Regions from separate parts of the Micromonospora parathelypteridis genome, predicted to be linked through region 3. Evidence: riboswitches for the same ligand, from Rfam matches in the RefSeq annotation. Region 3 holds a riboswitch; each other region holds the start of a gene.
The links. A riboswitch is a leader RNA that binds a small molecule or an ion and turns the genes downstream of it on or off. The one in region 3 is predicted to bind cobalamin.
Positions count from the first base shown of each region.

Region 1: linked by a shared signal. The riboswitch ahead of cobN (cobaltochelatase subunit CobN) and the one ahead of HNR20_RS28195 (CbtB domain-containing protein) in region 3 are both predicted to bind cobalamin.
Region 2: linked by a shared signal. The riboswitch ahead of HNR20_RS03225 (acyl-CoA thioesterase) and the one ahead of HNR20_RS28195 (CbtB domain-containing protein) in region 3 are both predicted to bind cobalamin.

Region 1 is NZ_JACHDP010000001.1:13,560-23,773, reverse strand. Features, by position in the region: gene HNR20_RS00105 (hypothetical protein) at 1-70, opposite strand, end outside; gene HNR20_RS00100 (hypothetical protein) at 135-632, opposite strand; gene HNR20_RS00095 (hypothetical protein) at 733-1,443, opposite strand; gene HNR20_RS00090 (RNA polymerase sigma factor) at 1,436-2,011, opposite strand; gene HNR20_RS00085 (hypothetical protein) at 2,147-2,482, shown strand; gene HNR20_RS00080 (MFS transporter) at 2,487-3,734, opposite strand; gene HNR20_RS00075 (ArsR/SmtB family transcription factor) at 3,829-4,788, shown strand; gene HNR20_RS00070 (MBL fold metallo-hydrolase) at 4,862-5,569, opposite strand; cobalamin riboswitch at 5,893-6,070, shown strand; gene cobN (cobaltochelatase subunit CobN) at 6,360-10,028, shown strand; gene HNR20_RS00060 (putative cobaltochelatase) at 10,025-10,214, shown strand, end outside.
Region 2 is NZ_JACHDP010000001.1:840,175-850,388, forward strand. Features, by position in the region: gene HNR20_RS03215 (GNAT family N-acetyltransferase) at 1-71, shown strand, start outside; gene HNR20_RS03220 (ABC transporter substrate-binding protein) at 144-1,043, opposite strand; gene HNR20_RS03225 (acyl-CoA thioesterase) at 1,135-1,581, opposite strand; cobalamin riboswitch at 1,774-1,990, opposite strand; gene HNR20_RS03230 (copper resistance CopC family protein) at 2,149-4,173, shown strand; gene HNR20_RS03235 (copper chaperone PCu(A)C) at 4,319-4,903, shown strand; gene HNR20_RS03240 (Dyp-type peroxidase) at 4,900-6,141, shown strand; gene HNR20_RS03245 (copper resistance CopC family protein) at 6,138-6,737, shown strand; gene HNR20_RS03250 (bifunctional copper resistance protein CopD/cytochrome c oxidase assembly protein) at 6,792-8,918, shown strand; gene HNR20_RS03255 (PepSY-associated TM helix domain-containing protein) at 9,101-10,214, shown strand, end outside.
Region 3 is NZ_JACHDP010000001.1:6,281,379-6,291,592, forward strand. Features, by position in the region: gene HNR20_RS28170 (GH92 family glycosyl hydrolase) at 1-2,952, shown strand, start outside; gene HNR20_RS28175 (TetR/AcrR family transcriptional regulator) at 3,092-3,733, opposite strand; gene HNR20_RS28180 (MFS transporter) at 3,868-5,433, shown strand; gene HNR20_RS28185 (histidine phosphatase family protein) at 5,446-6,042, opposite strand; gene HNR20_RS28190 (CbtA family protein) at 6,039-6,812, opposite strand; gene HNR20_RS28195 (CbtB domain-containing protein) at 6,803-7,006, opposite strand; cobalamin riboswitch at 7,042-7,186, opposite strand; gene HNR20_RS28200 (amidohydrolase family protein) at 7,425-8,303, shown strand; gene HNR20_RS28205 (ABC transporter permease) at 8,565-9,572, shown strand; gene HNR20_RS28210 (ABC transporter substrate-binding protein) at 9,613-10,214, shown strand, end outside.

The DNA.
Region 1 (10,214 bases), 6.3 Mb from region 3:
GACTGCGGCAGACGATGTCGCACCACTCGGCGTTGTTACGGGCCGCCGCCACCCGCGGGTCCTTCAGCACCACGGCAGCCTAGGCCGCCCAGCGGACGACCCGGACACGACGCCTCGGGACGCATCGCAGCAGCTCATGGGGCGTAGATCAGGTCCATCGTGTCGGTGTGCCCGGACCAGCGCAGGTCGAGGTGCCAGCAACCGGCCTGCGGCATGTCGATGATCGACGGACCGGGACCGCCGGCGACCTCCCGGGTCACCCTGGTGTCGGTGCCGTCCAGTGTCCCGGTGATCACCAGGGTTGCCGGTGACGTCGGGTCGGGCGAGGTCGTGGAGGCCTGGGCCACCCACAGGATCTTGTTGTTCGACCCGTCCTTCCGGTCCAGCCGCAACGGATGAGCGAACAGCACCGCCACGATGTCACCCTTCGCACCGAACACGTGCGGTACCCGGGCGTCCCCGCTGAACCCGGCGTCCGCCCAGTCGGGCAGCGACTCCGTCTCGACCCGCGAATCGCAGCCCGCGCTGGCGGTCGCGCCGGTCGGCGTGGCCGACCCGCCGCTGGTCGTGGTCGTGCACCCCGCCAGCAGGACCATCGACGACGCCAGCATCAACCTGCCCCATGCACCCATCTCGCCCCTCCCGGTACGCCGGCCTCGACCTCGGCCTGGAGCAGACCGAGCGTCGACGAGCCGTCGTATCTTCACGACACCGGCCGGGCCCGCCAGGTTCCTACCGCAGCGACCGGGCGACCTCGATCGCCTTGGCCTTGGTGAGGGCGCCCTCAAGCCGGTAGCTCACATCGTCGTCCTGCCAGATCAGGGTCGAGGCGGCCAGCCGGGCGGTCTCTTCGCGGACCTCTCCCGCACGGTCCACGTACGACAGCACGTGTGGGCCGTCGACCCACACGGCGAAGTTGCCGTTGACCTGGACCCAGTCCACCCCTGGTGGGGTGGCCTCCTTGTGGAAGGCCAGGTTGAGATGGCCGTCGAACGCGTCGACGCGCAACGCTCCGCCGTCGTAGAGCAGCGTCGCCACCCGGTAGTTGCCCGTGGGGTCGGGGTCGGCGACCAGCACCTGCTCGGGTGGACCCAGCTTCGCCGGTAGGCGGATCGGGAACCGCACGGCCCGTTCCGCCTCGTCCAGGGTGACGGCCCGCTGCCCGGGCAACGGCGACGGCATGCTGCTGGGCCGCGTCGGCGCGGATGAGGTGGCAATGCTGACGCCGGCGAAGCGCAGCAGCCCTGTGACGGCGTCGGCGATGGCGGCACGTGTCGGCGGTAACACCGCCACCAGGAGCGCGACGAGCGCCACCGCGGCGATCGAGCGCCACCGGGGCGCGGGCCTGCGCAGCCGTACGCGCACGCGCGCGCTCACGTCGGGCGGGTCGGGTGTCTCCAGCCAGGCGGACAGGTCGCGCAGTTCCCGTTCGAGGTCACCCATACCGGACCTCCTCGCGGTCGAGCAGGCCGCGAAGCTTCGCCAGGGCCCGAGACGTACGCGACTTCACCGTGCCTCGGGGCCAGCCCAGTGCCGTCACCGTCTCCTCCTCGCTGAGATCGAGGAAGAACCGGCAGACGATCACCTCGCGATCCCGTACCGGCAGTTGACGCAGGGCCTCGACCAGCGCGGCCCGGCGCTCCCCGGCGAGGACCGCGCTGACCGCCCCGTCCTCGGCGACCTCCGATGTCGGATTCGCCGCCGCCGCCCGCAGGACGAGCCCGTCGCGCCGACCGCGGGACCGGTGCAGGTTGCGGGTCTCGTTGGCGACGATCGCGAGCAGCCATGATCGGAACGACGACTCGCCCCGATAACGGGACAGCTTGCGGTACGCCTTCACGAACGCCTCCTGGGTGACGTCCTCGGAGTCCGAGCCCGCCCCGAGCAGCACCGCCGTCCGGTACGCGGACGCGGTGTGCCGGGCGACCAGGAGGTCGTACGCCTCCAGGTCACCTGCCCGAGCGCGGGTGACGAGCGCGTCGTCGTCCAGGGGAACCTCCGTTCCGGTCACACCCATGACACCGCTCACGCGCTGCGGGTTCCAGCTCCGGGTTCTCGAAACGGGTCAGGTGTCTCCCATCCGGCGTGCAGCGTATTTCCAGGAATCGGTGCTGCACTGGAGGGGCGTCGAGGAGAGGGGCTGGGCATGAGCTGGTTCAACCGCCGGTCACGGGGCGCTGAGGCGACCCCGACGAAGCTGGACCGGGAGGCGACCCGGGATGATCTTGCCGCGCTGGAGTCGTTCATCGCCTCCCGGCAGGGGGTGGAGTTCTACCTGGAGCCGGAGACCACCGCGACGGACACCACCGTGGTGGCGATCGCCCACGACGGCGAGTGGATCCGTCGCCGTACCGGCACGCCACGCGCGGCGGGGGCCATCGCCCGCAAGCACGCGGTGCCGCTGTACGAGGCGGCGCGCACCGGTTACCCGGAGCGGATGCGGGTGTGGAACCGAGCCCACCCGGAACGGCACGCTCGCTGAGTTTTCACAGCGCAGCTTCCTGAGAGGCGGTCGCGCGGGCTTCCATCTGCCGGAATTCGGGCGATGTGACCGTTCGTAACGTCGCGGCGAGCACGAGGGCGCAGAGAGCAGCTCCGCCCCAGAAGACCGCTCTTACGCTGACCAGTTCCGCGGTGAGGCCAGCGAGCAGAGCCCCGAGCGGCATTGATCCCCAGCTGGTCAGACGGCTGACCCCGCTGTAGCGCCCCATCATCTCGTCGGGCACGACGAGTGCGCGCAGCGAGCTGTAGGTGACGTTCCACGCGCCGGAGCCGGCGCCGCCCAGGAAGGTCGTTACCGCGATCAGCCTTGGAGACGAGGAGAACGCTGGCGTTGCCAGCAGCACGGCGAAGCCCGCCATTGACGCGGCGAGGACGACCCGCCGTCCCAGCCGACGGGTGAGAGCGGGCGCGGCGGCGGCTCCCAGGACGCCGCCCATTCCGAGGGCGCCGATCAGCAGGCCGTACTCCGAGCGGCTCAGGTCCATCGGTCCGGGTGCGACCGCATAGACGACGATGACCGCCATCCAGGCCGCCCAGCATCCGCTCGCCGCGCCGGCCACCAACAGCAGGGTCCGCAGAATTCTTGCCTGCCATACGTATCGGATGCCCTCCCGGATGTCGGCACGGAGGCCGGGAGCGTTCGTCGCCGATCTGCGGTGACCGTCGCTGCGGTAGTGACCGGTCATGACTGCCAGAGCGAGCAGTGCGCCTGCGTAGCCGACGCCGCCGGCGCCGAGCGCGACGGCCAGTCCGGCGGCGGCCAGCAGGCCACCCAGAGGCGGCCCGATGAACTCGTTGGCCGCGGTCTCGGTCGCCGTCAACTTCGCGAACGCGGATTCCATGCGATTGCGGGGTATGACCATCGGCACGATCGACATCCGGGTGGTGTCGGCGAACACCTCGGCGGTGCCGAGGAGCAGTGCCCCCGCGTACAGGCCGGCCAGCGGCAGCATGTCCGCGAGGATGCCAACCACGAGTACGGCGAGGACCAGGGCGCGCGCGGCGGCCATCCTGATGATCAGGCACCGGCGGTCGACTCGGTCGGCGAGCGCGCCGGCTGGCAGTGCGAACAGCAACCAGGGCAGGGTGTTGGCCAGGGTGGTGCCGGCAACCAGCGCAGGGGAATCCGTCATCGAGACGGCAACCAGAGGCAGGGTCAGCTTGACGACGCCGTCGGCCAGGTTGGTGACCGCGGTACCGGCCCACAGTGCCGTGAAGTTCCGCGCGCTCACGGTCGTCGGATCGTATGGTCGGCTGTCGCTGTGCATGGTCAGGAGCTTGCAGCGGTCCGCGTTGCCGCCCTAGAGTTTCGACTGGAGGCGAAACGTGGCAGTGTTCCTGGTGGACGCCGAAGTGCTGGCGCAGGCGCGTTTCGGCACGTCACAGCTCACCGAGACGTTGGGGGCGCTGAATATCCTCCGCCGGGCTCAGCCGCTTCCGTGGCACCGGATCTGGCGGGACCAGCATGTCGAGGCCTTCCAGGGCTATCTCGACGGCGACCCGGTGACCGCGGCTATTCTGGCGCACGCGATCTCGTCCTCCTGGATGGCCGATTTCCTGACGGTGCCGCCCGCCCGCCCGGACATGACGCTGGACGACGAGCTCGTGGAGCTGGAGTCGCTTCCGGACGACCGCATCCGTGAGGACCTGGCCCACGTACGTTCCCCGCTGGCCCAGGAACTACTCGGCTCGGGGTTGGCGACCCGGACGGCCGCCCTGTTGCGCTGGGTCTGGCGCCACACGATCGAGGCGGACTGGCCGCGCCGGCAGTCGGTGCTGCGTGCCGATGTGGTGTCCCGGATCTCCCGCCTGGGCAGGGACGGATGGTCCGGGGTCGTCAACGACATGCGACCGGGCATGCGGTGGCTCGGCGACGGACGGCTGCAGGTCGAGGAGCGGCCCTACCCGCCGTCCGACGTGCGGGGCGGGACGCTGACGTTCTTCGCGGCGCACTGCCGGGGAGGCTGGATCTCCTGGAGGTTGCCCGACCGCTTCGGGATCGTCTATCCGGTGACGGGGATCTTCAACGAGGCGGCATCCACCACACCGGATCCTCTGCGTCGCCTGCTCGGGAACGCGCGGAGCAGCATTCTGGTGCAGGCAGCCGAGCCGGTCAGCACCACGGCGGTGGTCGCCGCAACCGGACTGCCGCTCGGCACGGTCGGTGGCCACCTGCGCGTGTTGACGGATGCCGGCCTGCTCCGCAAGCGCCGATCTGGCCGGGAAGTCCTCTACTGGTGGACGGACACAGCCCGGGCGCTCGTGGCCGGAGCCTTGTCGACGTGACGGGGCCCGGCGGGTCGGCACAGGGTCGCCGCAGTCCGCGCGCCGGGCGGCACGTCCGCTGAGGCTCGTCTGCTCAGGCAGCCACAACGGCTGAGCGGGCCTGCTCAAGCGTCATCGGCTCGGCGTGGCTGGACACGTACCAGTGGTAGGTGTCGTCGAGCAGGCGCCGGACCAGGCCCAGGTCGAGGCCGTCCTCGGGTCTGCGCAGATGCGCCGGCGGTGGGTAGAAGCAGTCGCCGAGCAGCATCACGCCCGAGTCGGGCACCAGCACGACGGTCGAGTCCGGCGCGTGGCCGCCGCCGACGTGACGCAGCCGAACCCCCACCGGCAGCTCGTCCACGTCGGTGAAGGTCCGGGTCGGCGGCAGGACGGCGAAGTCGTTCCAGGAGTCCACCGCGCGTGCCCGGGCCCGGAAGCTCGGGCCGAGGCGGGGATTGGCGCGTACCTGCTCGCGCAGATAGTGGTGACTCCACGGTCGGGCGGCCTCCGCGCGAAGCAGCGCGGTGGCCGTTTCGTGCCCGACGATCTCCACCCCGGGCCATGCGCAGGCGCCCCAGACGTGGTCCCAGTGGTGGTGGGTGTAGACGAGCCAGCGCGGCTGCGGCAGGCCGGCGGCGGTCAACGCGGCCTGGATCTCGCGGGCGTGCGCGGGGCTCTGTCCGGCGTCGATCATCACACTGCCGCGTTCGTCGGCGACGACGGCGACACCGGCCTGGACCGCCTCCGGGTCGGGATCGCCCGGACAGAGCCAGACCCGGCCGGCGAGGTGGCGGAATCGCATGGCGACGATGCTGATCGACCCCCGAGATTGATCGCGGACGTTGCTCCGGTGAGCGCCAATCGTAGGTGATCACGCCGAATGGCACCGCCCAGAGGCGATCGGCGCAGGCCAGGGCGCATGCGCCCAACCTTTGCGCCGCTTCGACTGACGCGACGAGAGGCGGCGTCACTGTCGTGCGGGGTGAAGCGGAGCAAAGGGTGCGTCGCATTGACCCGGGGCATTCCGACGCGCGGCTTCGAGCGCCTTGCGATCGGCGAGAATCAATGGAGTGCACCCGTCTGGCGGTGCCGGGGTCGGCGTTGACCGGCGGCGCGACGGTGTGGCAGCATTCGCGGCCTGACGGCAGTGAAGGAAGTCGGTGCGAATCCGACGCGGTCCCGCCACTGTCACCGGGGAGCGATCCCCCCTCGTGAGTCACGGCCGTGTGTCTGCGGTTGGAAGGCCGGGGGAAGAGCGTCGATCCGGAAGCCAGGATACTTCGGCCGTCGGGACGTACCCCAGGGCGTGGACACCCGAGGAGGACCCGATGACGCAGGACGTCTCATTCATCGACGGATACCGTCGTGGCTCGTGCGGCTGCCGTGCCGCCGCCACGATCGGCAGCATTGTCGGCCCACCGGCTCCCGGGCGCGACCTCTCCGCTCACTGCTGAGTTCCGTACCGCACCGCCCGTCGTCCCCGGCCCCGCGCCGCTGACCTGGCCGGACCGCGGTACCTGCCGAACCCTGCGCCCATCCCTCATGCCGGGTCGCTCCCGTGAGCGCCCCGGCGTCACTGTCCGGAGCCCGCCGTGCGCATCCTGTTGCTCTCCACCGCCGACACCGACCTGCTGGCCGCCCGCGCCAGCGGCACCGACTACCGGCTGGCCAACCCCGCGCGGGTCGCCGCCGACGAGGTGCCCGCCCTGCTCGACGGGGTCGATCTCGTCGTCGTACGCCTGCTCGGGGGTCGGCAGGCGTGGCCGGACGGCCTCGCCGCGGTGCTCGCCACCGGCGTCCCGACGGTCGTGCTCGGCGGCGAGGCGCTACCCGACGCGGAGCTGATGGCCATCTCCACCGTGCCGTCCGGTGTCGTCACCCAGGCGCTGGCGTACCTGGTCGAGGGCGGGCCGGACAACCTGGGGCAGCTGGCCCGGTTCCTGTCCGACACGGTGTTGCTCACCGGCGAGGGGTTCACCCCGCCCGCGCCGACCCCCGCCTACGGCGTGCACGGGGAGCACCCCGCCGACCCGGACCGGCCCACCGTGGGCATCGTCTTCTACCGCGCACACGCGCTGGCCGGGAACACCGGGTTCGTCGACGTGCTCGCCGAGGCGGTACGCGCGGCCGGCGGCAATCCGCTGCCGATCTTCTGCGGTTCGCTGCGCGGGCTGACCGCGGGCGCCGGCCCGCTCGGGCTCTTCGCCCGCTGCGACGCGCTGCTGGTCACCGTGCTCGCGGCCGGTGGCGCGGTCGCCGCGGACGCCTCCGGTGGAGGCGACGAGGACGCCTGGGACGTCGGCGCGCTGGCCGCCCTGGACGTGCCGATCATCCAGGCGCTCTGCCTGACCAGCACCCGAGAGCAGTGGGCCAACAGCGATGCCGGGCTGTCCCCGTTGGACGCCGCGATGCAGGTGGCCATCCCCGAGTTCGACGGCCGGATCGTCACCGTGCCGTTCTCGTTCAAGCAGATCGACGCCGACGGGCTCAGCGTCTACGCCGCCGACGCCGAGCGGGCCGCCCGCGTCGCCGGCATCGCGGTGCGCCACGCCCGCCTGCGGTACGTGCCGAACGCCCACAAGCGGGTCGCCGTGGTGCTCAGCTCGTACCCCACCAAACACTCCCGCGTCGGCAACGCCGTCGGGCTGGACACCCCGGTCTCGGCGGTCCGGCTGCTCGCCGCGCTCGCCGCGGCCGGTTACCACCTGGGCGACGCGCCGGTGCCCGACGACGGCGACGCGCTGATCCACGCGCTGATCGCCGCCGGCGGTCACGACGTGGAGTGGCTCACCCCGGAGCAGTTGGCCGCCGCCGAGGCCCGGATACCGGGGCAGACGTACCAGCGGTGGTTCGACCAGGTGCCGGCCGAGTTGCGCGAGCGGATGCGGGAGCACTGGGGCGAGCCGCCTGGCGAGCTCTACACCGACGGCGGCGACATCGTGCTCGCCGGGCTGCGCTTCGGCAACGTGGTGCTGCTGATCCAGCCGCCACGCGGCTTCGGGGAGAACCCGATCGCCATCTACCACGACCCGGACCTGCCGCCCAGCCACCACTACCTGGCCGCGTACCGCTGGTTGTCCGCGCCGGCCGCCGACGGCGGCTTCGGTGCGGACGCCGTGGTCCACCTGGGCAAGCACGGCACCCTGGAGTGGCTGCCCGGCAAGGGCCTCGGCCTGGCCGCCGACTGCGCACCCGACGCGGTCCTCAGTGACCTGCCGCTGGTCTACCCGTTCATCGTCAACGACCCGGGCGAGGGCACCCAGGCCAAGCGGCGGGCGCACGCCGTGGTGATCGACCACCTGGTGCCGCCGATGGCTCGCGCCGAGACCTACGGCGACCTGGCCAAGCTGGAGCAACTACTCGACGAGTACGCGACCGTGCAGGCGCTCGACCCGGCCAAGGTGCCCACCGTGCGGGCGCAGATCTGGGACCTGGTGCGTGCCGCCGAGCTGCACCACGACCTGCACGCCGAGGCGATGCCCGACGCGGACGACTTCGACGACTTCGTGCTGCACCTCGACGGGTACCTCTGCGAGGTCAAGGACGTGCAGATCCGCGACGGGCTGCACATCCTCGCCGACGCGCCCACCGGTGAGCCGCGGGTCAACCTGGTCCTCGCGGTGCTGCGCGCGCCACAGATCTGGGGCGGCGCCCGTGCCCTGCCCGGCCTGCGGCAGGCCCTCGCCGTCGCGTACTCCCTCGACGAGCAGGAGCTGCTCGCGTCGCCGGGCCGACGGCTGGCGCTGCCCAGCACGTTGACCGACGTGGTGGACGGCCCGGCCGGCACCGCCGCCGACGCCGTCGACCTGATCGAGGCCCTCGCCCGACGGTTGGTCATCGGCATGGAGACGCTCGGCTGGGACGCCGACGCCGTCGAGACGGTGGTCGAGGAGGTGACCGGCCAGCGGGTCCCGGACGTCGCCGCGGTGCTGCACTTCGCCGCCACCGAGTTGGTGCCCCGCCTGGACCGGACCACCGACGAGTTGACCCACACCCTCGGCGCGCTCGACGGCCGGTTCGTGCCACCCGGCCCGTCCGGCTCACCCACCCGTGGCCTGGTCAACGTGCTGCCCACCGGCCGTAACTTCTACTCCGTCGACCCGAAGGCCATCCCCAGCCGCAACGCCTGGGACGTCGGAGTGGCCCTCGCCGACTCCCTGCTGGCCCGACACCTCGCCGACACCGGGGCGTACCCCCGGTCGGTGGGGTTGACCGTGTGGGGCACCAGCGCCATGCGGACCCAGGGCGACGACATCGCCGAGGTGCTCGCGCTGCTGGGCTGCCGGCCCGTCTGGGACGACCGGTCCCGGCGGGTCACCGGCACCGAGGTGGTGTCGACCGCCGAGCTGGGCCGGCCCCGCGTCGACGTCACCGTGCGCATCTCCGGGTTCTTCCGCGACGCGTTCCCGCACGTCGTGGCGCTGCTCGACGACGCCGTCCGACGGGTCGCCGCCCTGGACGAACCGGACGAGGAGAACTACCTGCGGGCGCATGTCGCCGCCGACCTCGCCGAGCACGGCGACGAGCGGCGGGCCACCGCGCGGATCTTCGGGTCCAAGCCCGGGGCGTACGGCGCGGGCCTGCTGCCCCTCATCGACGCCCGGACCTGGCGCAGCGACGCCGACCTGGCCGAGGTGTACGCGGTGTGGGGCGGCTACGCCTACGGCCGGGGCCTGGACGGGCGGGAGGCGCGCGCCGACATGGAACGTTCCTTCGCCCGGATCGCCGTGGCGGTGAAGAACCAGGACACCCGCGAGCACGACATCGTGGACTCCGACGACTACTTCCAGTACCACGGCGGGATGGTGGCGATGGTCCGTCACCTCACCGGCACGTCACCGCAGGCGTACGTGGGTGACTCGGCGATGCCGCACGACGTGCGTACCCGAACGCTGGGCGAGGAGACCCGGCGGGTGTTCCGGGCCCGGGTGGTCAACCCGAAGTGGATCGCCGCGATGCGCCGGCACGGCTACAAGGGCGCGTTCGAGCTGGCCGCCACCGTGGACTACCTGTTCGGCTACGACGCCACCGCGGGCGTGGTCGACGACTGGATGTACGAGCACCTGGCCGCCGCGTACCTCTTCGACGAGACGACCCGGGAGTTCCTGGAGCAGTCCAACCCGTGGGCGCTGCATGGCATCACCGAGCGGCTGTTGGAGGCCGCCGACCGGGGGCTGTGGGCCAAACCCGAGCCGGCCACCCTCGACCGGCTGCGCGACACGTACCTGGCCAGCGAGGGCGACCTGGAGGACCGGGCATGAGCGCGACCTATCCGTTCAGCGCTGTGCTCGGCATGGCCGACATGCGACTGGCGTTGCTGCTCAACGCGGTCTCCCCGACGATCGGCGGGGTGCTGGTGCGGGGCGAGAAGGGGACCGCCAAGTCCACTGCCGTGCGGGCCCTCGCCGCGTTGCTGCCCCCGGTCCGCCGGGTCGCCGGTTGCCGCT
Region 2 (10,214 bases), 5.4 Mb from region 3:
GGTTCACTTCCACCGAAAGCTTCCTGTCTGGAACCTGGCCAGGGCAGGTGCTCGCCCAACGGGTCGCTTGAGCCGCGCTTCGCCGCCGACGCGCTTCGGCGGGGTCCGGCTACCCGCGGAACCCAGGTTCACCAGCGGCTGCGTCAACCGGCGTCGACGGGAACCCGCCGAGCGCGGGCGTCTGGACGGCCAGCAAGGATCGCGGCGAGGATCTCCGCGCCGTCGACGACCCTCGGGCCGGGTCGGTTGAAGTAGGCGGGCCCGTCGACCACCCACACCTGCCCCTGACGAACCGCGGGCAGGTCCGCCCAGCCGGGTTGCGTGGCCGCCACGGACAGCTCGTCGAAGGTTCGCTCGGGCGTGAATCCGCACGGCCCGAACACCACCACGTCGGGAGCCAGGTCCGCGACCACGGACCACCGGTGCGGGATGCTGTGCGCGCCCGGCCCGAGCAGCAGAGACCGCCCGCCCGCATAGGTGATCTGCTCCGGCACCCAGTGTCCGCCGGGCATCAGCGGGTCGAGCCACTCGACGAACAGCACCGTCGGCGCATCGGTCACCGACCCCGGCAAGGCGGCGAGGCGACGCTCGCCGTCAGCCCGGATCTCCGCTGCCCTGCCCTCGGTGCCGGTCAGCGCGGCCACGACGTCGACCGTGTCCAGGATCCCGCCGATGGTCCTCGCCTCCAGGGACACCACCCTGGTATCGAGGTCGATCATCCGCACGGCGTCGTTGACCCGTTCGTAGGAGACCGCACACACGTCGCACAGATCCTGGGTCAGGATCAGATCCGGCTTCAAGTCCTCCAGCAGGGCGACGTCGAGCTGGTACAACGACGATCCTCGGTGCGCGTCGCCAGCGATCGCCGCCGAGATCTCCCTGCTCGTCAGGGCTTCAGGCAGGGAAGTCGCAGTTACCGCCGGAATATCGGCGAGGTCCCCCGGCGGCCAGTCACACTCGTGCGTCCGGCCGACCAGGTGCCCGGTCACGCCAAGCATGGCCACGATGTCCGTGGCCGCCGGCAGCAGTGAAACGATTCGCACACCCGCCTGCCTACCAGGCATGACCGAGCCACGTCCACTCGCCGACACCGCGAGAGCCGGCCAACGTCGCGACGGACAGTCCGAGCATGTCTCAGACCTCCTCGGCGCCGTCGAGCAACGCCCGTCGCAGCGCCAAACGGTGCTCCCGGCGGATCTCCGCCTCCCGGTAGCGACGCCGGTCCCCGTCCGTCTCCGGCAGCAGCGGCGGCACCGCCCGCGGCTGCCCGTCGTCGTCGATGGCGACCATGACCAGGTGGGCGGTGGCCACGTCGGTGGGCGGCACCGCCCGATCCCACCGGTCCGCGGTGACCTTCACGGCCACCTCCATCGAGCTGCGTCCCGCCCAGGTGATGCGCGCGTCGACGTGGACGACGTCACCGACCCGAACCGCCCGGAGGAACGCGGTCTCGTCGATGGCGGCGGTGACGGCCGGCCCGTCGGAATGCCGGGCGGCGACCACCCCGGCAACGGAGTCGATGAGGTTGAGGATCCGGCCACCGTGCACCGTACCCATCAGGTTCGTGTGGTGCTGATCCATGATCTGCGACAGGGTCAGGTGCGACGCCGACGGCGCTCGACCGTCGATCGTGATGATGTCGTGCACAGCGGTAGTCCGTCCCTCGGGAAACCACACCACCGGAACGCGGACACGCTGACGAGGACACACCCACGCAGATGCGCGGCAGGTCACCCGCTCAGCCCACCCGCGAGGCCGACGGCAGCGCACACGGTTGTGTACGCGGCACCGGCAGGTCTTCGGACTCGCGGGCCTGACCGGCTCCACGCCGATCTCCTACTGGCCGTCGCTTCCCAGGCCACTGGCCCAGTGCTGATGACGGCGGTCGTTCCCACTCACCGCTGCGGGGCAGTCCCGGATTCACACCGGGTTCCCTCTTACGACGCCCGATCGGCAGCCGACCGGGCGAACCAGCGCCGCCGGGAAGCATAGCTGGTCAGCGAGGCCGCCCAGCCAGCTGGCGTGCCTCGCGGCTGGACAGGCCACGCCAGGACACGAAGATCGATCCCCAACCTCGCCAACTTTTGCCATCTCGGTAAAAACGAAACCGCCTCTTGAAAAAAGTCTCGGCGTGGTGAGGATATTCAGATGCGTCGTCTCCCCCAGACTCCCGGGCGAGTGGTCTCGGCCCTCCTCGCGCTCGTCCTCGCCTCGGCGGTCGCTCTGCTCGCGTCCGCTCAGCCCGCGGCAGCTCACGGGACCCTCGCGATGTCCACGCCAGGGGACGGTGCCACGTTGCGTGAGCCGCTGGCGGCGGTGCAGCTGTACTTCACGGAGAAGGTCGCCGCCAACGCGTACTTCACGATCACCGCCCCGGGCGGCGCCCGCGTCGACAACGGCTGGACGTACGGCGAGCCGAAGCCGCTGGACAAGCCGGTGCGGGAGTACTTCCTGGTGGAGGGGAAGTTCGAACCGCGTGAGTACAAGACCGGGTTCCCGGCGGTGGTGACCGTCGCCCATCTGCCGGCGGCCGGACAGTACTCGGTGAGCTACCTGTCGGTCGCCTCGGACGGAGACGCGGTCCGGGGCACGATGACCTTCCGCTACACGGGCCGGGCGACGGCCGCACCCCAGGGGTGGAGCCCGCCGACCCACCAGCCGGACCCGTCCCTCGTCGCCGCCATCGAGCAGCATTCGACGTCAGGACAGGCGTCGGCCGCACCGGCCGGATCGGCGGCCCCAGCAGCCGGGTCGGCGGCACCGGCGACGGCTGCCGCTTCGGCAGCGTCGAACGACGAGAGCGGTTCCGGCCCCCTGGCCTGGACCGGCTGGGTGGTCGCGGTCGTCGCGGCGGTGGCGGGATTCATTGGTTGGCGCCGCCCCGCGCCCGCCGGCAGATCCTCCGGCCGGGGCCGCGCATCGAAGGCGCCCTCGGGCCGACGCGACTCCGAACCCCGAGCCGGGAGCAAGACCACCGGCGGCAAGACCGGTACGACCGGCGGCAGTCGTCGAGGCGGCGCGGCCGGTTCCGGCGGCAGGCAGCGCGGCGTCGCCGTGCCCGCGGGGCGTAGGAGCGGGGCACTCGTCACCGCCAGGACCGCCGCGACCGGGTCAACGCCGGCAGGTCAACAGGCGGGGTCGACGCAGGCACCAGCCACCCCGGAGGACGAGTCGCGGTCCACCCCCGCCGACCCTCTGCTGCAGCATGTCGCTGCCGGGACACCCGGGTCTCGGCTGAGCAACACGCACCTGGCGCTGCTCGTCGGTGGGCTGACGCTGGCCCTGCTCGCCGGGTTCGGGCTGGCCCGCATCGGTACGGGCACCGAGGAACCGACCAGCAACGCGCGGCAGCCCGCCGGCGCTCCGGCTACCTCCGGGCGAGCGATATCCGCAGGCGATGGGCATCAACACCCGGCAGGAACCGGCCCGCACTCGCACCCCGGCGACGGGGGCACGGGCGAGACGCTGGCGGCGGGGACGACGGTCAGCGCCGGCGGGTACACGCTGCAACCGCTGGAGCGATCCCAACCACCCGGGGTACGCGCGGACTACCGGTTCCGGATCGTCGGGACCGACCGGCAGGCGGCGACACGCTTCGCGGTGGTCCACGACAAGCCGTTGCACATGATCGTGGTGGGTCGCGACCTGAGCGGCTACCAGCATCTGCACCCGACGATGGCCTCCGATGGCACCTGGAGCGTCCCCCTGACGCTGGCCCGGCCCGGTGGCTACCGCATCTACGCCGACTTCTCCGTGACCGCGGCCGACGGTGCCCAACTGCCTCTCGTCCTGGGCGTCGACCACCATGTTGCTGGCGCGTACGCGCCGGCCGCCCTGCCACCGGCGCAGGCACAAGCGGCGGCTGGGCCGTTCGAGGTGTCGATGACCGGCACGCCAACGGTGGCGGTGACGGCGCCGGTGCAGTTCCAGGTCAACCGCGCCGGCACGGCGGAGTCGGCGCAACTGGAGCGGTACCTGGGCGCGTACGGGCACCTGGTCGTGGTCCGCGAGGGTGACCTCGGCTACGTACACGTCCACCCCGAGCCGGAACTGGTCGACGGAACGGTCAAGTTCTGGCTGACCGCTCCGAGTTCCGGCCGGTACCGAGCGTTCTTCGACTTCCAGGTTGGCGGGAAGGTGCACACCGCCGAGTACACGATCAACCTGCCGTGAGGTGAGGGGTCGGTAGACGCCCGCGCGGCCCGATCGGCGGCCGGTCGTCGGCAGCCAGGTGACGTCATTTGCCAGCCATACCGGAACTTTTCCGCTGGTGGTGCCGACCAACCTGACGCCAGACCCGTTACCGAAGGGACCGTTCATGCCCAGCACCACCCACGCCGGCGCAGGCCGCCGCCCGGTCGCTCTGCTCGCCACCGCCGCCCTCCTGGCAGTCGGTGTCGCCGGCTGCGGATCGTCGGAAACCCCGTCGTCCGCCGCTGCGGGCCCGTCGGCGTCGGCGAGCGTCGCCGCGGGCGTGGTCGGCATCCGTGACCCGTGGGTGAAGGCCGCCGACAAGGGCATGACCGCGGCGTTCGGCACGCTGGTCAACGACACCGAGACCGACGTCACCATCACCGGCGCCTCCACCGAGGTGTCTCGGATGGAACTGCATGAGATGACCATGAAGGACGGAAAGATGGTCATGCAGGCCAAGCCGGGCGGCATCGTGATCAAGGCGAAGAGCACACATGTGCTCGAGCCGGGGGGCGACCACCTGATGCTGATGGACGTGAAGCAGCCGGTGCAGGCTGGCGACGAGCTGACCTTCACCCTCACCTTCGCCGACCTCAGGACCCAGACGTTCACCGCGGTGGCCAAGCCGTTCACCGGCGCCCAGGAGAGCTACGCGCCCGGCCATGGGGCCAGCCCGACGCCGGGAATGAGCATGAGCCCGGCCTCATGACCCCGGAACCCACTCTCCGTCCGGTGAGCAGACGTGGCCTGCTCACCGGCGGTGCCCTCGCCGCTGGAGGCGCGTTCGCCGGTGTCGCCGGAGTCACCGCGATCGGCGACAAGCAGGCCGAGGACCGCGACGACCGGCTGCCCGAGGCCGTGCCCGTCGCCGCCGTCGGTAGCACGGTCGAGCCGTTCCACGGGCCTCGGCAGGCTGGCGTCGCCACCGACCCGCAGGCCCACGCGTCGTTCGTGGCGCTCACTCTTCGCGCCGGCATCGAGCGGGCCGCGGCGGGTCGGATGCTGCGGCTGCTGACCGACGACGCCGCCCGCCTCACCCAGGGCAAGCCCGCCCTGGCCGACACCGAGGCCGAACTCGGCCTGCTGCCTGCACGACTGACCGTGACCTTCGGCTTCGGCCCCGGCCTGTACCGGGCGGCCGGCGTCGAGGACCGGCGGCCGGCATCCCTGGCCGAGCTGCCCTCGTTCCGCATCGACCGGCTCCAGCCGGCCTGGTCCGGCGGCGACCTGTTGCTGCAGATCTGCGCCGACGACCCGATAACCGTCGCGCACGCCCAACGAGTCCTGCTCAAGGACAGCCGGCCCTTCGCCACCGTCCGGTGGGTCCAGCAGGGCTTCCGCCGCAGCCCTGGCGTGGAGCCCGGCGGCCGCACCCAACGCAACCTGTTCGGCCAACTCGACGGCACCGCCAACCCCCGACCCGGGACGCCGATGGACTCCGCCGTCTGGGTGCCCGACGGCCCCGCGTGGCTGCGCGACAGCACCACCCTTGTCGTACGACGCATCAGCATGAACCTGGAGACCTGGGACCTGCTCGGCCGCGCCGACCGTGAACTCGCCAGCGGCCGACGCCTCGACACCGGCGCGCCCCTGACCGGCACCGCCGAACACGACGAACCCGACTTCGCCGCCACCGGCCCGGACGGGCTCACCGTCATCCCGGACTTCTCCCACCTCACCCGGGCACACGTCACCGACGACCGGCTGAAGATCCTGCGTCGGCCCTACAACTACGACGGCGCTCCGATAACGGAGGGCCACGCGGACAGCGGGCTGATCTTCACCTCGTACCAGGCCGACATCAGCCGACAGTTCCTCCCCATCCAACGTCGGCTGGCCGAGCGGGACCTGCTCAACGAATGGACCACCCCGATCGGATCCGCTGTCTTCGCCATCCCGCCCGGCTGCCCGCCCGGCGGTTGGATCGGCGAGCAGGTGCTCGGATGAACCGCCCCATCGGAGAGTCGCTCACCAGGACCGTCCCGTTGTCCCGCTCCCGAGCCGTCCGGCTCGTTGTCGCGGTGCTCGCCGCCCTGGTGGCACTGCTCGTCCCGGCCGGTCCCGCCTGGGCGCACAACTCGCTCAGGTCCGCGTCGCCGGCCAAGGACGCGACACTGCCCAGCGCACCTACCGAGCTCACGCTCGAATTCATGCAGCGGCTCGATCCCACGTTCACCACCATCGTGCTCACCGACGCCTCCAAGCGGAAGATCCCGACGGGCGACCCGGTGGTCGCCGGGGCGAGGAGCACGGTCAAGGTGAGCGACACCCTGCCGAACGGCACGTACACGGTCGCGTACCGGGTGGTCTCCACCGACGGGCACCCGGTCCAGGGGTCTTATCCCTTCACGGTGGCCGACCCTTCGGCCACCGCAGCGCAGACCAGCACAGCCGCCCAAGGGGCCAGCCCATCGGCCGCCGCAGCGGCGGAGCCCGATCGCGGTCCGGGAGCCGGTGTCCTCGTGGGCGGCGGCGCGCTGGCCGCCCTCGCCGTGGTGGCGACCAGCCTGCTGTGGCGGCGGTCGACTCGTCGCCGACCGTAAATCCGCGCCTCCCGCCGCTGCGACAGCTCATCACTCCAGAGTCAAGGTCAACAAGTGTCCGACACAGATTCGCATCAGCTCGCCGCCGACAGCTCCGGCAGTGCCTCCACGATCGTCACGGCCGCGCCAGCGACCACCCGAGCTCGAATCAACGCTCGGCGCGCAGACGCCGGAGGGTCCAGCTGGTTGATCGCGGTTGCCGCCGGCATGTCGGGGGTCGCCCTGCTGCTGCTCGGCCTGCGGCTCGGCGGCGCCCTCACGGCCGCGATCCCGGGCCTGCCCGACGCGGGACCGGCGACGACCTGGGCGCTGCCAGCGGTCCGGCTGCTCTCCGACGGGCTGGCCACCGTCACCGTCGGGATGCTGGTGACCGCCGCGTTCCTGTTGCCCGGCGACGAACGCAGCGTCTCGCCCCACGGCTATATGCTCCTGCGACGGGCGAGTATCGCGGCGGTCGGATGGGCGGTGGCGGCGCTGTCGCTGATCGTGCTGACGGTCTCCGACCTGCTCGGGCAGCCCCTGGACACGCTCCGACCCTCGACAGTGGTCAGCTTCGCCACCACCATCGCCCAAGGGCAGTCCCTCGCGCTGCAGGCAGGTCTGGCTCTGACGGTGGCCCTCCTGTCGCGCGCTGGTGTCTCCCGAGGGCTCGCTGCGACCGTCGCCGTCCTGGCTTGCGTCGCGGTACTGCCCCCGGCCTTCACCGGCCACGCCGCCGGGGCCGGCAACCACCAGATCGCGGTCACCAGCCTGGCCCTGCACATCCTCGCCGCCGCGATGTGGATCGGCGGGCTCGTCGCCCTGCTGATGGTGCGACGCAACCGGCTGCTCGCCGATGCCGTCGCCCGGTACAGCCGCCTCGCGCTGGGCTGCTTCGTCGCCGTGACGGTGAGCGGCGCTGCCAATGCTGCCGTACGGCTCGGCGCGGTGGAGCAGCTCTGGCACTCCCGCTACGGCTGGCTGGTCCTCGGCAAACTCGCCGCGCTGCTGATCCTCGGCGCCGCCGGCGCGGCACACCGCACCCGTACCCTGCCAGCCTTGCGCGCCGGCCAGCGGCGCGCCTTCGGCCGGTTGGCCGCCGGGGAGCTGATCGTGTTCGCCGCCACCGTGGGACTGGCGGTGGCGCTGTCCCGCAGCCCTACCCCCGCCGCCGTCTCCAGCAGCGAGGCCGACCCGATCACCGAGTTGCTCGGCTTCCCGCTGCCCGCCGCGCCCACGCCCGAAAACCTGCTTGGGCAACCCCTGCCGGACATGTTCTTCCTGACCCTCTGCGCCCTGGGTATCGGCGGGTACCTGAGCGGCGTACGGCGACTGCACGCCGACGGGCACCGGTGGCCGGCGACCCGGACGGCGAGCTGGGTCGGCGGGATGCTGCTGCTGGCCGCGGCCACCAATCTGGGCGTCGCCGGCTACGCCTACGTGCTGTTCAGCGCGCACATGGCCCAACACATGGTGCTGTCGATGGTGGTGCCGATCCTGCTGGTCGGCGGCGCACCGGTCACGCTCGCCCTACGTACCCTGCGCCGACCGGCCGACCCGCAGGTACGCGGTGCCCGGGAATGGCTGCTCATCGCGGTGCGCAGCCGGCCGACCAAGCTGCTCACGCACCCCCTCGTCGCGCTCGGCATCTACTCCGTCAGCCTGTTCGGCCTGTACTTCAGCGACCTGCTCGGCGTACTGATGCGCTCGCACCTCGGTCACCTGGCGATGCTCACCCACTTCGTGGTCGCCGGCTACCTGATGTTCTGGGTGCTCATCGGCGTCGACCCGGGCCGTCGGCGCCTCCCCCACCCCCTGCTCGTGACCATCCATCTCGCGTCGATGATGGCGCACGGCTTCTTCGGCCTGGTCCTGATGCAGACCACCACCGTGATCGCGCCCGACTGGTACATCTCCGTGCACCCCGCCTGGGCGTCATCGCTGCTCGACGACCAGAAGCTCGGCGCCGGCATCGCCTGGGCGTTCGGGGAGATCCCCGCCGCGATTGTCATGATCATTCTGGTTCGTCAGTGGATCCGAGCCGACCAGCGCGAACAGGCCCGCCTCGACCGGGCCGCCGACCGGGCCGACGCCGCGGGCGAGGATGACGACCTCGCCCGTTACAACGCGTTCCTCGCCGTTGCGGGGCAGGACGCCGAAGACCCTCGACGAACGACCGGTCCCGGGTTCCACCAGATCTGAACAGCCGCGTCGACCACGTCGAGCTTGGCCCGTGCCTGGTTTGGCAAGTCCGTGGGAACCGCGCGTTGCATCCTCCCGACTACCACATCAAGCGGGAGCCGATGCGCACGAACCGCCCGCCGACGCGCCACCAGTACGAGGACCGACCATCGGGCGCGACCCGACGAGCCGATCGGACGAACATGTCTCTCACCGAGTTGTCCGGCACGCCGACGCCGGAGCCCGCTGCGGCCGACGACGCACCCGCCCGGCCGTCACGGCGAGCCTCGCCGTTGGGCGCGCTGCTGCTCCGGCTGCACTTCTACGCCGGTGTCCTCGTCGCACCGTTCCTGGTGGTCGCCGCGTTGACTGGTCTGGCCTACACCACGACCCCGCAACTGGACAACATTCTCTACGGAGACCAGTTGACGGTCGCCCAGGTGGGTGAGCGTCCGCTACCGCTGGCCGAGCAGGTCGGCGCCGCGCGAAACGCGCACCCCGACGGCAGCATCACCGCCGTGCAGCCCGGCGACGGCGACCGCACCACAAAGGTGATGTTCTCCCTGCCGGAGCTCGGCGACAAACAGCACACCGTCTACATCGACCCCTACACCGCCGAGTCCCAGGGGCAGCTCACCACCTGGTTCGGCTCCACACCGGCCGCCACCTGGCTGGACGACCTGCACCGCCACCTGCACCTGGGCACGGTGGGCGAGCACTATTCCGAACTGGCCGCAAGCTGGCTCTGGGTGCTAGCTCTCGGTGGAGTCATCCTGTGGTGGCGCCGCCGCAGCACCGCTCGCGCCACCGCCCGACACCTGCTCGTGCCGGACCTGTCCGCCGGCAGAGGCGTCCGCCGCACCCGGGGTTGGCACGCCACCACCGGCATCTGGCTCGCCGTCGGCCTGCTCTTCCTCTCGGCGACCGGACTGACCTGGTCCCGCTATGCCGGGGCGAACTTCAGCGCCGGCCTCGACGCGCTCGACGCTCGCACTCCGGAGATCTCCACCAGCCTCGCCGCCGCCCCGGCCGGGACCGACGGCGGCAGCCACCACCACGGTGACGCCGGGGCGGGCGGGCTGGTCGAGTCGGCGGCTTTCGACCGCGTACTGACGGTCGCACGTGACGCGGGCCTCTCCGGCCCGGTCGAGATCGCCCCGGCGACCGCGCCGGGCTCGGCCTGGACCGTCACGCAGACCGACAACACGTGGCCGGTCGCCAAGGACCGCGTCGCCGTCGACCCCGCCACCGACACGATCACCGACCGCAGCGACTTCGCCGACTGGCCCCTGCTGGCCAAACTCAGCGGCCTCGGCA
Region 3 (10,214 bases):
GTCCACCTCTTCGACCCGAAGACGAAGCTCTTCCAGGGTCGCGACGCCGCCGGCAACTTCCTCGCCGGTGACCCGCTGGACTGGGGTGGCGTCTACACCGAGACCAACGGGTGGAACTTCGCGTTCACCGCACAGCAGGACGGTCAGGGCCTCGCCAACCTGTACGGCGGGCAGAAGGCGCTGCGGGACAAGCTCGACGCCTTCTTCTCCACCCCGGAGAACGCCGACCGCCCCGGCGGGTACGGCGGCATCATCCACGAGATGATCGAGGCGCGCGCGGTGCGGATGGGCCAGCTCGGCATGAGCAACCAGCCGTCGCACCACATCCCGTACATGTACAACTTCGCCGGCGCGCCGGCCAAGACCCAGGCGGCGGTACGGGAGATCCTGCGCCGCCTCTACGTCGGCAGCGAGATCGGCCAGGGCTACCTGGGCGACGAGGACAACGGCGAGATGTCGTCGTGGTACATCCTCAGCTCGTTGGGCATCTACCCCCTGCAGGCCGGGTCGTCCCAGTGGGCCATCGGCTCGCCGCAGTTCACCAAGATGACCGTGCACCGGCGCAGCGGCGACATCGTCGTCAACGCGCCGAACAACAGCAACCGCAACGTCTACGTGCAGGACGTGAAGGTCAACGGCAAGAAGCAGCGCAGCCTGTCCCTGGATGTGGCCGCGCTCGCCAAGGGCGGCACCATCGACTTCCAGATGGGCCCCAACCCGTCGTCGTGGGGCAGCGGCAAGAACGACGCGCCGCCGTCGCTGACCAAGGGTGACAAGGCGCCGGAGCCGTTGCAGGACACCACCGGCCCCGGTCTCGGCACCGCGACCGCGACCGACGGTCAGGACGCGTCGAAGCTGTTCGACGACTCGTCGACCACGCAGCTCACCTTCACCTCGGCGACGCCGCAGATCAACTGGGCCTTCCGGGGCGGCAAGCAGAAGCCGACCTACTACACCGTCACGTCCGGGGCGAGTGCGGGCGATCCGGCCGACTGGCGGCTGCAGGGTTCCAACGACGGCATCACCTGGACCACTGTGGACTCGCGCAAGGACCAGGTGTTCCCGTGGCGTAACCAGACCCGGCCCTACACGATCGACAAGCCGGGCCGGTTCACGCAGTTCCGTCTCGCGGTGACGAAGACCGTCGGCGCCGCGCAGACCAACGTGGCCGAGATCGAGCTGCTCGCCGGGGGCGACCTCGACCTCGGGGGAGGCGACATCACGGTGACCGCCGCGGGCAGCGTGCACGCGATGTCCGGCGTACCGGTCTCGGGGCCGCTGGCCACCGTCACCGGCGGCACCGCCAGCGGTTACCAGGCCACGATCGACTGGGGTGACGGCACGCCGGTCACCGAGGGCACCGTGACGCTGAGCTCGCGGGCCGTGTACAGCATCGGTGGGTCGCACACCTACGCCACGCCGGGCTACCACCAGGCGAGCGTCACGGTGACCGACGGGGAGAGCCAGAGCTCCGCGACGGTCGGCGTCGAGGTGGGGTACGCCCCGAACTCCGGTCTCACCGCCGCGTTCGACACCGTCTGCGTCGGTGACGAAGGGGTTCTCGCGGCGGACTGCGACGCCAAGTCGTGGGCGTACTCGCGGGCGGCCCTGGCGGCGGGCGGCGCGACCCAGGGTCAGCGGCAGCAGGTCCCCGGAACGGCGCTGCAGTTCACGCTGCCGGTGATCCCGGCCGGGCAGCCGGACAACGCCACCGGTAACGGTGCGACGATCGTGCTCGACCTTCCGGACGACGCCAGGAGCATCTCCTTCGTCGGCGCCGGAACGCAGGGCAACCAGAGCACCACCGGCACGGCGACGTTCAGCGACGGCACCACGGCCAGCATCCCGATCCAGCTGAGTGACTGGACGCTGGGCGGCAACCCCAACGGCACCCCGTCGTACGGCAACATCGTCGTCGCGAAGACGGCGTACCGGCTGTACGGCACGAGCCGGGACGGCGCCCAGCCGTTCCTGTTCGCCACCGCGCCGTACCAGATCCCGGCGGGCAAGACGCTGGTGTCGGTGACCCTGCCGACGCAGACCGGCGACCCCCGCTCGGCGGGCCGGATCCACGTGTTCGCCGTCGCCAACGACGGCACGCCGGCCCCGGCACTCACCACCGTCGCCCCGAAGGACCAGACGGCGAGCGCCGGTCAGGATCTCGCGGCGAACCTCGGCTCGGTGACTGGCGGCGTTCCCGGTTCGACGGGCTACCACGCCCGCGTCCAGTGGGGTGACGGCACGGCACCGGACGACGTGACGATCGGTGCGTCCGGTGCGATGAGCGGGCAGCACACCTACGCGCGGGAGGGCACCTACACGGTGCGCGTCACCGCGTGGGACACGCTGTCGAGCAGCACCGGGTCCTTCACCGTGACCGTGGCGGGTGGCAGGTCCCAGCCGGCGATCGCGCTGTCGGCCGCCAGCACCGTCACCACCGGTGCGGCGATCACCGTCGACGGCAGCGGGTTCGCGGCCGGCGAGCAGGTGACCGTCACCGTCGGCACCAACCCGGCACGGACCACGAAGGTCACGGCGTCCAAGGCGGGAACGGTTCGCGCCTCGGTCGCGACGTCGGGTGACGCGCAGCCCGGCCGGTACGCGGTCACCGCGACGGGAACGTCCTCCCGTACGCCGGCCACGGCAACCGTCCAGGTGACCGAGCAGCAGGTCGCGCGGACGTACCAGCCGCGGGTGGCGTTGACGACCCTCTCCGGGCCGCGCGCCACGTCGATCACGATCGACGGTTCCGGGTTCGCACCGAACGAGGCGGTCACGATCACCTTCGGCAACGGCCTCGCGGTCAGCACCGTGCGCGCGAATGGTGACGGCGTCGTCTCGGGCGCGACGATCAGCGTCCCGGGTGCGGCGAAGGCGGGCGCGACCAGCGTCACGCTGACCGGTGCCACCTCCGCGACGACGGTGGCCCGACCGTTCACCGTCACCGGCTAGCACTGAGCCGGCGCTGGTGCAGCAGTGTTGGGCGGGCCGTGTTCACGGCCCGCCCAACACGGGCGAGATCGGCTGTTGCCGTCGGTGGCAGCCGTACCCGATCGTGCTGGCTTGGTTGGCCCGGGCTTCCGGGGCCCGGTCAGCGCGGTGGCAGCAGTGCGTCCACCAGGTCCCGCAGGGGGCCGACCAGGTCCTGTTCGGTGGCGGAGCTCAGCGGCTCCAGCCGGATCGACGAGCGCAGCACCGCGACTCCGATGCCGGCGGCGAGCGCCATCTGGGCGCGGAGCAGGATCTGGTCACTGCCCGGCTCCTCGCGGCGCCACCCGCGGGCCGCCGCCAACTGTTCGCTGGAACGGGCCAGGACGGCGCGCCGGATCTCGTCGGCCCGCGCGTCCCCGGACGACCGCAACAGCAGCGCGAGCTGGCTGGACAATCCCGCCGCGCCGAGGTCGGCGATGTGCCGGGCGATGGCCTCGGGGACGCGGTCGGCGGGCGTCTGGCCGGTCGTTCGGCGCAGCTCGTCGCCTGCGGCCCGCAGGCACTCCTCGAACAGGCCCTCCTTGGAGGCGAAGTAGCGGCTGATGAGCGCGACGTTGACGCCCGCGTCGTCGGCGATGTCCCGGACCGTGGTGGCCGCATAGCCATCCTGGGCGAAGCGCCGGCGGGCGGCGTCGAGCAGGAGCTGCCGGGTTTCGCTCGCGTCGCGGCGCCGACGGCGGGCCGGTTCGCCCGATGGTGGGGCAGTGTCACTGCTCGCGGGGACGGGCGGTTCTGCTGTCACGACGCGTCCTCTCTGGCTCGGGCGGCGGGTGATTCTCCCGTGGCGTTCGGCCGCCCCTCCTAAAGTAAACATATGTTGACTTGTGGCTGAAGTGCAAGCCGCTGCGCCCCGACGTGACGTAAACGACTGTTGACATGACCCCGGTGCTGCGGATACTGGTAAGTCAGCAAACGTTTACATCTAGTTTCGGGGATCTCATGACCCACACCATCCAGGAGCCGACCCACGTCGACTCCACGGCCGGCACCGTCCCGCGGGCCAACAGCACCCTCCTGGTGCTGTACCTGTCGCTGGGCGGCCTGGCGTTCGCGGTGCTGCAGTCGCTGGTGGCGCCCGCCCTGTCGACCATCGGAGGGGACCTGAGAGTCTCGACCGGGGACATCAGCTGGGTGCTCACCGCCTACCTGTTGGCAGCCTCGGTCCTGACTCCCATTCTCGGCCGTCTCGGTGACATGGTCGGCAAGCGCAGGGTCCTCATCGGCGTCCTCGCCGCGCTCGCCGCCGGCACCCTGCTCGCCGCCCTGGCTCCCAACCTGACCGTGCTGATCGTCGCGCGGGCGCTGCAGGGAGCCGCCGGAGCGATCCTGCCCCTGTCGATCGGCATCGTCCGCGACGAACTTCCCCGGGAAAAGGTCGGCGTCACCGTCGGCCTGCTGTCGGCGATCTTCGGTGTCGGCGCCGGCGTCGGAATCGTGGCCGCGGGCCCGATCGTGGAGAACCTGTCGTGGCACTGGCTGTTCTGGCTGCCGCTGGTCCTCGTCGTCGTCGCGTTGCTCGGGGCCATCTTCGGGATGCCCGAGTCACGGGTCCGCACGCCCGGACGGCTCGACATGCTCGGCGCCGGCATCCTGTCGGTGGCGCTGGTCGCACTGCTGCTGGCGGTGAGCAAGGGACAAGCCTGGGGTTGGGGTGAGACGAAGACCATCGGCCTGTTCGTGCTCGGTGTGGTCGCGCTGATCGTGTTCGTCCTGGTCGAACTGCGGGTACGCGAGCCGCTCATCGACATGCGTCTGATGCGCATTCGCGGTGTCTGGGCCACGGACCTCGTCGCCCTGATCCTCGGCTTCGCGATGTTCGGGACGTTCGTGCTCGTGCCGACCCTGCTCCAACTTCCGGCGGCCACCGGCTACGGGTTCGGCAAGACGGTGTCCCAGGCGGGCCTGTTCCTGCTGCCCACCGTCCTGATGATGGTGGTCTTCGGACCCCTCGCGGGTCTGCTGGACCGTCGCTTCGGCCCCAAGGTTCCGATGTTCCTCGGCGCGGTCGCCGTCGTCGTCGCGTTCGTGCTGCCCGCCCTCGCCCACGGCGCGGCCTGGCAGGTTCTGCTCTCCGGAGTGCTCACCGGCGCCGGAATCGGACTGGCGTTCGCGGCGATGTCCAACGCCATCATCGAGAGCGTGCCGGCCGGGCAGACCGGTGAGGCGAGCGGTGTCAACACCATCGCGCGGACCATCGGCAGCAGCATCGGCGCGGCGGTCGTCGCGGCCGTCATCACCTCGCACAGCACGCCGCAGGGCCTGCCCACCGACGAGGCCTTCACCGCCGGCTTCTGGGTCTGCGCCGGCGTCGCCGTCCTGGCTGTCTTCGCCTCGCTGGCCCTGCCCTCGGCACGCCGCCGCCACCAGCAGGCCGTCGCCGCCGGTGTCGACGACCTCCCGCCCGAGCCCGTCGAGCTGCACCTGCCGCACCGGCACCACTGAGTGGCCGTGTCCTCACCCTGCTCGCGGTGGGGTCAGCCGTAACTGCCATCGCCCACCCTGGCTGGTGAGCCGGATGATCGCCAGCGGCTCCACGTCCAACTGCCGGTACGTCGCGATCGGCAGGTCGAGGGCGTGGACCACCGCGACCCGGATCACCAGCGGGTGGGCGACGGCGATGATCCGCCGGCCAGGTGCGCGTTGCCCGTCCAGCCAGCGACCGACCCGGTCTCGTAACGTCGCCACGGATTCGCCGCCGTGGGGGGCGGAGTCCGGTGCGGACAACCACTCGTGCAACGCCTGCGGTTGCTCGGCGGCGATCTCCTCGAACGACCGTCCGGTCCAGTCGCCGTAGTCACAGTCGGCCAACGCGGCTTCGATGGTGGGCCGCAGACCGAAGGCCTCGGCGGTCTGTCGGGCGGCTGCCGCCGGACTGGACAGGCAGGCATCGTCGACGCGCAGGTGCCCTCGCCGGCCCGATTCGGTGCGGGCCTGGGCGAGGGCGGCACGCAGGCCGCCCTCGTCCAAGCCGTCGTTGGTGCCGCCGAACCGGACCCGGCGCAGCGCGGTGGTGTGACCGTGGGCGACCAGCCGGAGGCTGGTGGGGGTCACGTGCTCGGAAGCGCGGCGGCGGCCCGGCGACGCCGGTCGTGGTGCATCAGCGCCGCGAACAGCAGGCCGATCCCGGTCCAGAGCACCACCTGGGTGCCGAGCGAGGCCAGCCGGAAGTCCCACAGCAGAGTCGCCGGGAAGTCGTCCGGGACCTCCTGGAAGGAGGGCATCACCACGTAGGACACCACGGTGACCAGCAGGAATCCGCCGGCGGCCGCAGCAGCACGTTGCCACGTGGGCGCCTCGCTGCCGACCGCCCGGTAGCCCAGCGAGCCCGCCCACACCGCCACCAGGCCGAGCACCACCATCAGCAGGTAGGTGACGGTGCGTTGGTTGATGGTGGCCGGGTCGCCGACGGCCGGCGGGTTCGCCGGATACTTCAGGAACGGCACGATCACCGCGCCGAGCAGGGCCGCGCCGGCCAGCAGCAGGCCCACCCGGCCGTCGTCGTGGGTCCGCCGCCGACGGGACAGCAGCACGTACGCCGTGGCCAGCAGGCCACCCATCGCGGCGCCGAACAGGCCGGTGGCCAGGAACAGGCCGCCGCGCTGACCAGTCCGGCTGACCAGGGCATCCTCGTGATTGTGCCCACCGGCAGCGGGCTCGACGTGCGTCGCCGCCGCCTCCTCGATGGCGATGGCCGCCTCGACGTGCGGCTCACCGGCGACGTAGGCGAACGCCCCGGCGAGCAGGCCGGCGATCAGGCCGGCGAGCAGCCCACGGACGAGGACGGTGAGAAACGGGGGAGCGGTGGTGGCTTTCAGTGGCACGGGACACCCAGCAGGTGCCGACCGTCGTGCATCAGCTCGTGCAGGTACATGCCGCTGCGCGAGACTGCCCCCTGATCGAAGGCGACGAGGTAGGTCAACAGGCTGAGCACAGCAACGGTCGCCAGGACCGTCCACAGGAGACGCGTGCTGCCAGCGGAGTGCACCAACGGCTGGCTGGACGTGGAAGTAGACATACGAGCACGAACCTCCCCGGGGATGACGCGTCCCCATCGCAAGGCTGCGGACGACCGAGCGTCCTGGCTCGCGGATCCCCGTGAGGCTGAGGAACCGCTTACAGTGGCGCGACCGCGCCGGATTCACACCGGCTTCCCTCGCGTCGCCGCAGATAGTGGGTCGACGGTATCGGTGCCGCCGCAGGCGGTCAACCCGGCCCCACCAGCCGGACGGGTGAGGAAACAATAATCGACATCTCTGGATGCCAAAGATATGATGCTTGACCACGCCGAGTCGCATTTCCTGGGACCCACGGGCGTTCTGTTACCGCTAACCTGGTCGAACTGCCGGATTGGGCCGAAGTGCCGGGCCGACCCGGACATCTGACCAATGACTGGGCGGGGTGTGGGTGTACGTGAGCGCGCCGGGACGTGTCCGATGACGACCAATGAGGCCCCACCGGGATCGGGCATCGTGGACGCGCACCATCACCTCTGGGTCCGGGCGCGGCACCCGCAGCCCTGGATCGATCCGCACACCATGGCCGCGATCGACGACGACTTCACCCCGGTCGATCTGGCCCCGGTGGCCCGGGCCGTCGGTGTCACCCAGACCGTCGTCGTTCAGTCCGTCGCCGCCCGGACGGAGACGCCCGAGCTGCTGGGCATCGCGGCCGACGATCCCCTCATCGCCGGAGTCGTCGGCTGGGTCGACCTCACCGCCGACAGCGTCGGCGATCGCCTCGACCGGCTCCGGGCCGCACGCGGCGGAGACTGGCTGGTCGGGATCAGACATGTCGTCCAATCCGAATCTGACCCGGCGTACCTCGACCGTCCGGACGTCCGGCGGGGCATCGCCGCGGTCGGCGCCGCCGGCCTCGCCTTCGACCTGCTGGTGCGTGACCACCAACTGCCGGCGGCCACCCGACTCGTCCGCGATCTGCCCCAGATGCGGTTCGTCCTGGACCACCTCGGCAAGCCGTCGCTCGGGCACGACGGCCTCGGCGACTGGCCCCGTGACCTGCGTGCGCTCGCCGCCGAGCCCAACACGACGGCGAAGCTCTCCGGCCTGGTGACCGAAGTGGACGGCCCGTCCTGGACGACGGCGGACCTGCGGCCCGCCATCGAGCATGCGCTCGACGTGTTCGGCCCGAACCGGCTGATGTTCGGCTCGGACTGGCCGGTGTGTCTGCTCGCCACCTCGTACACCCGCTGGGTCGAGGCCCTCACCGACCTGCTGGACCCGCTCGCCGACGACGAGCGTGCGGCGATCTGGCGACGGACCGCCCGGCGGGCGTACCGGCTGGAGACGTCGTGACCCCGCGGCGTCTCGCGGCCTGACGGGCCGAAAACCCCGCGGCCTGACGGGCCGAAAACCCTCGCCGCCTGCGCCTGCTGATCGATCGGTCGCAGGTTGTGCCAGTTTGATCAGACGTATGCCCGCAGTGGCCTGCGTATCGATGACAAAACATGCCCGCAAGACCTTGGCAACATATGTCGATGCGTGGCAAGGTAACGCCTGATCGAGGGAAACATCCGACCTATCTCTACGGGCGGTGCGGGCATGCGAGGTCCGACGATGAGTACGGTCGAGGCAACCGCCGGCTCGCAGCGCGGCGAACTCAGCGACTGGGTCCGGGAACGGGTCTCCCACGCCGTCTCCGAGCTGACCGCCGCGACCGCGCTCGTCGTCCTGTTCATCGCGTTGACCGTCGCCAGTCCCTATTTCCTGACCGCGGACAACCTCTTCAACATCGGGGCGCAGACCGCGGTGATCGCCATCATCGCCACGGCGCAGACGATGGTCATCATCACGAAGGGCATCGACCTGTCCGTGGGGTCGGTCGCCGCGCTCGCCGGCGTCGTGGGCGCGATGGTCGTCCGCGACCTCGGCTTCTCGCTCTGGGCGGCGACGGTCGTCGCGATCGGTGTCGGCGCGCTGGCCGGGCTGCTGAACGGGCTGCTGGTGACCGTGGCCCGGATCCCGCCGTTCATCGCGACGCTCGGAACGATGTCCGTGGGCCGCGGTCTCGTCTTCATCGTCAGCGGCGCGGTCGGCGTCTACGGCCTGCCCCGATCCTTCCAACTGCTCGGCAACGGGGAGATCCTCGGCATCCCGTTCGCCGTGGTGATCACCGTTCTCGTCGCCGTCGGGGTTGCCTTCCTGCTCTCCCAGACGCGCTTCGGCCAGTACACCTACGCGATGGGCTCCAACCTGGAGGCGGCCCGCCGCTCCGGAATAAGGGTGCGGCGTCACCTGACCGGGGTGTACGTGCTGGCGGGTGTGCTGGTCGGGCTGGGCGGCATGATCGCCGCGTCCCGGGTCAACTCCGGCCAGCCGAACTACGGCATCTCGCTGGAGCTCGATGTCATCGCCGCCGCGGTCATCGGTGGAGCCAGCCTCTTCGGAGGCCAGGGCCGGATCGTCGGGACGATCATCGGCGCCTTCCTCATCGCCCTGGTCCGCAACGGCGCCGTCCTGCTCGACATCAGCATCCACTACCAGCAGGTGATCGTCGGCCTGATCATCTGGGCCGCCGTGTACTTCGACCAGTACCGCCGACGGCGGCTGGAAGCACGGGGTTGACATGCCATTCCGAGAGTCCGAACGAGGAAGGACACGCACCATGGCGCACACCACCACCAGCCGACGGGCGCGACGGCCCATCCTGCGCGCACAGGCCATTCTGGCCGTAGCCGCGGCGACCGCTCTTCTCAGCGCCTGCGGCGGAGTCGAGGTCCGCGACGGAGGCGACGGCGCGACCAAGGACGCGAGCGGTCCGTTGAAGCTCGCCGTCGTCCCGAAGGCCGTCGGGGCCGACTACTGGAACACCGTGAAGGCGGGCGCGGAGTGTGCCGCGCAGCGCGCCGGTGACGTCACCGTCCAGTGGGACGGGGTGACCACCGAAACCGACGTCGAGGGCCAGGTCAACCTGATCCAGAACTTCGTCACCAAGAAGGTCGACGGCATCGTGTACGCGGCGACCGACTCCAGCGCGTTGGCGCCGGCGACCGACCAGGCGCTGGGCGCCAACATCCCGGTCGCGATGATCGACTCTGGCACCAGCCCGCAACCGTCGAGCGTGCCGCTCTTCGCCACCGACAACCGTGCGTCGGCCACCGAGGCGGCGAAGATGCTCGCCACCGAACTCGGCCCCGGCAACCACGAGGTGGCACTTGTCGAGTTCCAGCCCGGATCGCAGACCAACACCGAGCGGGTCGACGGCTT